DNA from 2 places in the Streptomyces sp. NPDC048420 genome. Region 2 is predicted to be linked to the other one. Evidence: riboswitches for the same ligand, from Rfam matches in the RefSeq annotation. Region 2 holds a riboswitch; the other holds the start of a gene.
What was found. Region 2 has a riboswitch for S-adenosylmethionine ahead of thrC (threonine synthase). Riboswitches for the same ligand answer to the same signal wherever they lie in the genome.
Positions count from the first base shown of each region.

Region 1 (4,410 bases), on a different contig from region 2:
GCAGGTTGGGCCCCTGCACGAACTCGGTGGCCATCCAGGGCCGCGCGGCCTCGGTGTCCGCGTCCACGACCCGCGCGGTGTACGTCCCCGCTCCGCCGACGGTCTGCGCGGCCCGTACCTCGTGCCGGAACCGGGCACGGAAGGTGCGGTCCCCGGCGTGCTCGGCCCGTACGACCTTCACGGCCAGCCGCAGCCCGCCCCGCGCCTCGGCGAGGTACACCTCGCCCATCCCGCCGGACCCGAGTCTGCCCAGGACCTCGTACGGCCCGATGGTCCGCGGGTCCGTCTCGCGCAGCTCCTGCACCCCGTGCTCCCCCTGCCTCCGTACGGCTGCCGAGAGCGAGCGTATACGCGGGGCGGACGCCCGTACCTCAGACGGCCGGGACGCAGCGGCCGTCCTCGGTGCGGTACGTCCACTTCGCACCGTCCGCGACCAGTTCCTGCACGGCCTTCACGAACCGCTCGACGTGCTCGTCCGGCGTGCCCGCGCCGAAGCTCACCCGGATCGCGTTCAGGGACTTCTCGCCGGGCGCCGCCTCGGGGGCGCCGCACTCGCCCTGGGACTGCGGTTCGCTGCCGAGGAGGGTGCGGACGAGGGGGTGGGCGCAGAAGAGGCCGTCGCGGACGCCGATGCCGTACTCGGCGGAGAGCGCGGCGGCGAAGTGGGAGCTGTTCCAGCCCTCGACGACGAAGGAGATCACGCCGACGCGGGGGGCGTCGTCGCCGAAGAGCGACAGGACGCGGACCTCGGGGACGGTGGCGAGACCCTGGCGGACCTTCTCGATCAGGTGCTGCTCGCGGGCCACCAGGCTGTCGAAGCCGGCCTCGTTGAGGGCCTTGCAGGCGGAGGCGATCGAGTAGGCGCCGATGACGTTGGGGGACCCGGCCTCGTGGCGGGCGGCGCTCTCGTGCCACTCCACGTCCACGCCCCCGTCCTCGCGCCGGGTGACCTTGCGGCTGGCGCCGCCGCCCGCGAGGTAGGGGTCGGCGGCCTTCAGCCAGTCGGCACGGCCGGCCAGGACGCCGGAGCCGAAGGGGGCGTAGAGCTTGTGGCCGGAGAAGGCGACCCAGTCGACGTCGAGGTCACGGACGCTCAAGGGGTGGTGCGGGGCCAGCTGGGCCGCGTCCAGGACGATCCGGGCGCCGTGCGCGTGGGCGGCGGCGGCCAGCTCGCGGACCGGCCACAACTCGCCGGTGACGTTGGAGGCGCCGGTGACGCAGACCAGGGCCGGACCCTGGGAGTCCCGGCTGGCGAGGGCCTTCTCCAGCGTCTCGACGGCCTGGCGCGGGCTGCGCGGGGCGTCGAGGTAGGTGACGCGGGCGTCCTGCCAGGGCAGCAGGCTCGCGTGGTGCTCGGTCTCGAAGACGAAGACCTGGCAGTCGGCGGGGAGGGCGGCGGCGAGGAGGTTGAGCGAGTCGGTGGTCGACCGGGTGAAGATCAGCTGGTCGTCGTCCCGGCAGTCGAGGAACTCGGTGACGGTCTTACGGGCGTTCTCGAACAGGTCGGTCGACAGCTGGGAGAGGTAGCCGGCCCCGCGGTGGACGCTGCCGTAGTAGGGCGCGTAGGCCGCCACGTCGTCCCAGACGCGCTGGAGGGCGGGGGCGCTGGCCGCGTAGTCGAGGGCCGCGTAGGTGACCTCGCCGCCGGTGACGAGCGGGACGGTGACATCTCGCCCCAGAACGGGCAGCTGGGCACAAATGGTCTGGGCGGAGGCAGCGGTGGAGACAGACATGGGGGACTCCCGTGAAAAAAGAAAGGTGAAGGTGAGATGGGTGCGCGGAGGCGGGGCTCGGCGGCCCTATCGCATTCGCTTGCTCACGGAAGACTCCCTCGAACGACCAGGACCCCTGGTTTCGAGAGGGGCCCGCGCTTGCCGTGAACCTCGCTGCTCACGGCCTGGTCTTCACCCGGGGCACCCCGCCACGGACGGAGGGTTGCCGGACAGTCGGCCGGGGCCTCATGACTGTCACTCATGACCTGGTACAGGAACGTACGTGACGTGATCGCGGTCCCGCAACTCGTGTCCGAACTGCGGGACCGCGACCGCCTGCTATGCGTTGCTCGCGGCCACCCAGCGCTCCAGCGTCCGCTTCGCCGACCCGGAGTCGATCGACTCCGCGGCCTTGTCCATCCCGGCCCGCAGCTGCTCGGCCAGGGTCCCGACGCCCGGGTCCAACGCCACCAGCGCGGCCGCCGAGTTCAGGAGTACGGCGTCCCGCACGGGGCCCGTCTCGCCGTTCAGCAGGCGCAGTGCCACGTCGGCGTTGTAGGCGGGGTCAGCGCCCCGCAGCGCCTCCACGGGGACCAGCTCGATGCCGACGTCCCGTGGGTCGAAGCTCTCCTCGGTGACCTTGCCGTCCCGCACGACCCACACCCGGGACGTGGACGTCGTGGTCAGTTCGTCGAAACCGTCGTCGCCGCGGAAGACGAGGGAGGAGTTGCCCCGCTCGGCCAGGACACCGGCGATGAGCGGTGCCAGACGGGGGTCGGCGACTCCCACGGCCTGTGCCTTCACCTTCGCCGGGTTGGTCAGCGGACCGAGTGCGTTGAAGGTGGTCCGGATGCCCAACTGCCCTCGCGCGGCGGCCACATGACGCAGCGCCGGATGGAACTTGATCGCGAAGCAGAAGGTGATCCCGGCCTCCTCGGCCACCTCGGCCACCCGCTTCGGGGTCAGCTCCAGGTTGACGCCGAGCTTCTCCAGGACGTCCGAGGCGCCGGACGCGGAGGAGGCGGCCCGGTTGCCGTGCTTGACGACCTTCGCGCCGGTGCCGGCGATGACGATCGAGGACATCGTGGAGATGTTCACCGTCTTCGCGCCGTCGCCGCCGGTGCCGACGATGTCGACGGTCCGCCCCGGCACCTCGATCACGTTCGCGTGCTCGTACATAGTCCGTACGAGCCCGGTGATCTCCTCGACGGTCTCGCCCTTGGCCCGCAGCGCCACCGCGAACCCGGCGATCTGCGCGTCCGTCGCCTCACCGCGCATGATCAGGTCCATCGCCCACGCGGTGTCGTCGGCGGACAGGTCACGGCCGTCCAGCAGGCCGTTGAGCAGGGCGGGCCAGGAACGGCCCGCCGCGGTGTCGCCTCCAGCGGGGGTCACAGCGCTCATACGGCCGCTCCAGGTGTCGTAGCAGAGTGTGCTCACACCCTATCCAGCCCAGGCCACGGCAAAGGGCCCCGTCCGGTGTTCGGACGGAACCCTCCCGCCTCCGGCGCACGCGCCACATCAGACCCGAGCCCACACAGCCACCCCCGCCTCGACTACACCAGCACAGCGACAGACCCCACCCGGGCGCCGGACCGCCCTTCCACGACGCAGACGGCCGTGACACCGGACCCTGTCCAGCCTCCCCCACCGCACGGCAACAGCCCCCGACCTGCACTCCGCACGCACCCCTCCCCGCCTCGGGTACGGCCACGACACCCGACCCGCACCGTGACCGCGTACCGCACGACAAGCGTCCCCGGCCCGCATGCAGCACCTGCCCTTTCAGCCGCCGCACCCAGCCCCGCACAGCCTCCCCCACCGCACCCCTCCACCGTGGCCACGCACAGCACGGCAAGACGACCCCGGCCCGCATGCCCACACCCCGCCACCTCAAGTCCAGCCACCACACCCGCCCCCACAGCCTCCTTCGCTGCTCGGCGCAAGGCGAAGGGCCCGTCCGGTGTGTCGGACGGGCCCTTCTACCGCGCGTGGCGAGCGCAGCGATCAGTGGTGGCCGTGGCCGCTCGTGATCTCCCTGTACTCCTCGACGGTCGGCTTGGCGATCTGGGCTTCCTCGCCGTAGTACGCCTCGCTCAGCTTGGCGCGCAGCTTCTCGGAGCCCTTCACCTTGCGCTCGACGCCGTTCTCGTCGACCGTGGCGCCGATCGCGGCCGGCGCGTACTGCTCGTGCGCCGTGAGCGTGTGCAGTTGCTCCTGGCTGAGCGGCTCGTGCACCTCGATGAACTCACCGTGCGGCAGGCGCTTGATGATGCCGGACTCGCGGCCGTGCAGCACCTTGTCCTTGTCGCGGCGCTGGAGGCCGAGGCAGATCCGCTTGGTGGCGACGAACGCCAGGACCGGGGCGACGAAGAACGCGACCCGCACGAACCAGGTGATGGCGTTGATCGACAGGTGGAAGTGGGTGGCCCAGAGGTCGTTTCCACCACCGATCAGCAGCACCATGTACCAGGTGATCCACGCGACGCCGAAGGCGGTACGCGTCGGCGCGTTGCGCGGGCGGTCCAGGATGTGGTGCTCGCGCTTGTCGCCGGTGACCCAGGACTCGATGAACGGGTAGACGGCGATCGCGACCAGGACCAGCGGGAAGATGACCAGCGGGATGAACACGCCCAGGACGAGCGTGTGACCCCAGAAGTTGATCTCCCAGCCCGGCATGACACGGATCAGGCCCTCG
Region 1 covers NZ_JBEZKG010000008.1:163,064-167,473, reverse strand. The annotation lists gene AB0D34_RS16190 (serine/threonine-protein kinase) at 1-304, opposite strand, end outside; gene AB0D34_RS16185 (aminotransferase class V-fold PLP-dependent enzyme) at 372-1,733, opposite strand; SAM riboswitch class IV at 1,863-1,979, opposite strand; gene trpD (anthranilate phosphoribosyltransferase) at 2,052-3,116, opposite strand; gene AB0D34_RS16175 (cytochrome bc complex cytochrome b subunit) at 3,720-4,410, opposite strand, start outside.
Region 1: it holds a riboswitch for S-adenosylmethionine, as region 2 does, so the genes downstream of both, AB0D34_RS16185 (aminotransferase class V-fold PLP-dependent enzyme) here and thrC (threonine synthase) in region 2, are expected to answer to the same signal.

Region 2 (4,410 bases):
CCACGACGGGCCGTTCGCCACGTACGGCACGCAGGGGACGGGGTGACTCCGGCACCGACCCACCAGGCAGAACCGCGCTGCACGCGCCCCCACCGAGCCGGCAGGGGCCGCCGCAGGCATTCAGGGGCGCGGGGAACTGCGCAAGGGCGCCCGCCCCCACCCAACCCGCACAAGACAACGAACCAACACCCGCACAAGCCCCGGCCCCACCGCCGGAGGCACATGCCGAAGGGCCCGTACCCATGACTCCCCATGGGGTACGAGCCCTTCGATTGAAGAACGAAGAACGACGCTGTTGTTACCCGGCGCGTGCTTCAGCCTGTCGCGAGACGGACCATGTCCGCCTGCGGCCCCTTCTGACCCTGCGAGATCTCGAACTCGACCCGCTGGCCCTCTTCAAGGGTGCGGTAACCGTCCATCTGGATCGCGCTGTAGTGGACGAATACATCCGCACCACCGTCGACCGCGATGAAGCCGTACCCCTTCTCCGCGTTGAACCACTTGACGGTGCCCTGAGCCATGCCTAACTCCCCTATTACTGGCCCTTGCACGGACCCGCACTTCGCGGATCCGGGTCAGACCTCACCCCCCACATGGTTGGGGGCGTGCGCCGGAACGCGTCGACCGCGGCTGAATGTATCTGTCCAACTGCCGTCTGCAACAGGTCAATCGGACGAGAATTCTGGACGGAAGGGGTCCGGAATGTAGCGAGAATTCGCCCGAATTCGGGGCAAGTCGGGCCCCATAAACGACGCATAAGGCACATAAGACGTGCACACTTTGGCTACTTCTCATCGCCCGAGAAGCGGGAACTCATATGCATGCGGCATGAAGAGAGCCGCAGCTTCCCCAACTGTACCGTGCTCAACCATAGAGAATTGCCCCCTCCGCTTCTCTCACGGAGGGGGCAATCGGATGAACACTCGGTAATTACTGTTACCGAAGGTAATGACCAGTCATACGGTCACCCGCCGGCGACCGCCGGGATGATCGAGACACCGGCCCCGTCGGGCGTCGCCGTCTCCAGCCCCTGCTCGAACCGCACATCGTCGTCGTTCACGTACACATTCACGAACCGCCGCAGCTTGCCCTGGTCGTCGAGAACGCGCGCGGCGATACCCGTGTGGTTCTTCTCCAGATCCGCGATGACCTCGGCGAGGGTCCCGCCCTCGGCCTGCACCTCGGCCTGGCCACCGGTGTAGGTGCGCAGGATGGTGGGGATACGGACGGAAACGCTCATGCGAGGCCAGCCTCTCGGAAAGAGTCCAGGTTGGGACGGATGGTGGCGGTGAGCCCGGTACCGGCCACCGCATCCAGGGTCTTGAGACCGTCGCCGGTGTTCAGCACCACCGTGGTCTTCGTCGGGTCGAGGATGCCGTTCTCGATCAGCTTGCGGGTCACCCCCACGGTCACGCCACCCGCGGTCTCCGCGAAGATCCCCTCGGTCCGCGCCAGCAGCTTGATCGCGTCGACGACCTGCTCGTCGTTGACGTCCTCCACCGCACCGCCGGTACGACGCGCGATGTCCAGGACGTACGGACCGTCCGCCGGGTTGCCGATGGCGAGGGACTTGGCGATGGTGTTCGGCTTCTGGGGCCGGACCACGTCATGGCCCGCCTTGTACGCCACCGACACCGGCGAGCACCCCTCCGCCTGCGCGCCGAAGATCTTGTACGGCCTGTCCTCCACGAGCCCGAGCTTGATCAGCTCCTGCAGACCCTTGTCGATCTTCGTGAGCTGCGAACCGGAGGCGATCGGGACCACGAGCTGGTCGGGCAGCTGCCAGCCGAGCTGCTCGCAGATCTCGTACGCCAGGGTCTTGGAGCCCTCCGCGTAGTACGGCCGCAGGTTGACGTTGACGAAGCCCCAGCCCTCGCCGGCCGGGTCGCCGATCAGCTCGGAGCAGAAGCGGTTCACGTCGTCGTAGTTGCCCTCGATGCCGACGAGCTCGCCGCCGTAGATCGCGGCCATGACGACCTTGCCCTGCTCCAGGTCGTGCGGGATGAACACGCAGGAGCGGAACCCGGCGCGAGCGGCCGCGGCACCCACGGCGCCGGCGAGGTTGCCGGTGGAGGAGCAGGAGAGGGTGGTGAAGTTGAAGGCGCGAGCGGCCTCGATGGCCTGCGCGACGACCCGGTCCTTGAAGGAGTGCGTCGGGTTGCCGGAGTCGTCCTTGATGTACAGGCCGCCGGTCACGCCGAGCTCACGGGCGAGGTTGTCGGCCTTGACGAGCTGGGTCCAGCCGGGGTTGATGTTCGGCTTGGTCGCCACGTCCGCGGGGACGGGCAGCAAAGGGGCGTAGCGCCAGATGTTCGCGGGTCCCGCCTCGATCTGCTTGCGGAGCTCCTCGGTTTCGTAGGCCGAGAAGTCGTACGCGATCTCGAGCGGGCCGAAACACTCCTCGCACGCGAAGACCGGGCCGAGCGGGACGCGGTGGCCGCATTCGCGGCAGCTCAGCGCCGCGGCGGGACCCAGGTCGACGGAGTTCGTGGTGCTTGCAACAGTCTGCACAGCCATGGAGGCGAGGCCCTTTCTCCTCATCTTCCTCACGACGCACTTCGCCGTGAGACGGATTTGGCACCTTCCCGAGTCGGGAGCCTCGCGGAGACGATCGTCATCGATCGCTACGAGAACCGACTGGAGGGTTGCCGGGGCTTCATCGGGCCGTATCCCTCTGCCCCTCTGGATGAGCGGTATGAAGTTGTTAACGGCGGCCACCCTGGACATGCGATGGTCATCCGCGTTGTTCAAGACTGTAACCGACGACAAGGACAGTTGAGGGAGTCGTCCGAACCGCGAGATGGATCACACGCTAAGGAGCCGCCCACTGTGCTGAACGAAGTCGAGCGCTGGCTGGCCACCCGTTCCTGGTCCGTGACCGATCGCCCGCTCCACAAGATCATGGCGGCGAAGCGGAGCACGGGCCGGACCGTCAGCGTCGTCCTGCCGGCCCTCAACGAGGAGGAGACGGTCGGTGACATAGTCGCCGTGATCCGTCATGACCTCATGATGCAGGTCCCGCTCGTCGACGAGATCGTCGTCGTCGACTCGGGATCCACCGACCGTACGTCCGAAGTGGCGGCCGCCGCAGGCGCCCGGGTCGTCCACCGCGACGACATCCTCCCGCGCATCCCGGCCGTGCCCGGCAAGGGCGAGGTCCTGTGGCGCTCCCTGCTCGCCACCACCGGGGACATCGTCTGCTTCATCGACGCCGACCTGAAGGAGTTCTCCTCGGACTTCGTCTCCGGCATCGTCGGCCCGCTGCTCACCGACCCCGGGGTCGACCTGGTCAAGGGCATGTACGACCGTCCCCTGGGCGGCGCCGCCGGCCAGGGCGGCCGGGTCACCGAGCTGATGGCGCGGCCCCTGCTGAACATGCACTGGCCGCAGCTGGCCGGTTTCGTGCAGCCGCTGGGCGGCGAGTACGCGGCCCGCCGCAGCCTGCTCGAACAGCTCCCGTTCCCCGTCGGCTACGGCATCGAGCTCGGCATGCTGGTCGACGCCCTGCACCTGGTGGGCCTGAACGCCCTCGCGCAGGTCGACGTCGGGGTCCGCAAGCACCGCCACCAGGACGGCCAGGCGCTGGGCCGGATGTCGGCGGCGATCTACCGCACGGCCCAGCTCAGGCTGGCCCGCGGCCACATGATCCGCCCGTCCCTGACCCAGTTCGAGCGGGGCGCGGACGGCTTCGAGCCGCGGACGTACTCGGTGGACACGGAGGAGCGGCCGCCGATGGTGGAGATCGCGGAGTACGTGAAGAGGAAAGCCGCGTAGGACTCCTGAACGCCTGACCGCGACCCGGACTCCTGAACACCTGACCGTGACCCACGGGAACGTTTGAGCGGTTGGGTGCCGGGCTAGATGTCGAGGCATGGTTTCCTCGCACAGCGCCCACGTGCTGGTCGCATCCAACCGCGGCCCGGTCTCTTACGAAGTGGGCGAGGACGGCTCGCTGAACGCCAAGCGCGGCGGCGGCGGGCTCGTCTCCGGTCTGTCGGCGATCGGACCGGACGCGGGCGCGCTGTGGGTGTGCTCGGCGCTGTCCGACGGTGACCGCGAGGCGGTCCGGCGGGGCGTCGGCGAGGACGGCGTGCGAATGCTCGCCATTCCGGCCGACGTGCACGCGGACGCGTACAACGGCATCGCGAACTCGGTGCTCTGGTTCGTCCACCACCTGCTCTACCAGACCCCGCTGGAGCCGGCCTTCGACGCGGAGTTCCGGCGGCAGTGGGCGTCGTACGAGACGTACAACCGCGCCTTCGCACAAGCGCTCGCGGAGGAGGCGGCCGAGGGGGCGGCGGTCCTGGTGCAGGACTACCACCTGTGCCTGGTGCCGGGGATGCTGCGCGAACTGCGCCCGGACCTCAGGATCGCCCACTTCTCGCACACGCCGTGGGCGCCGGTGGACTA
Region 2 covers NZ_JBEZKG010000012.1:213,209-217,618, forward strand. The annotation lists gene AB0D34_RS23970 (cold-shock protein) at 315-521, opposite strand; gene AB0D34_RS23975 (MoaD/ThiS family protein) at 965-1,240, opposite strand; gene thrC (threonine synthase) at 1,237-2,517, opposite strand; SAM riboswitch class I at 2,535-2,693, opposite strand; gene AB0D34_RS23985 (glucosyl-3-phosphoglycerate synthase) at 2,830-3,774, shown strand; gene AB0D34_RS23990 (trehalose-6-phosphate synthase) at 3,872-4,410, shown strand, end outside.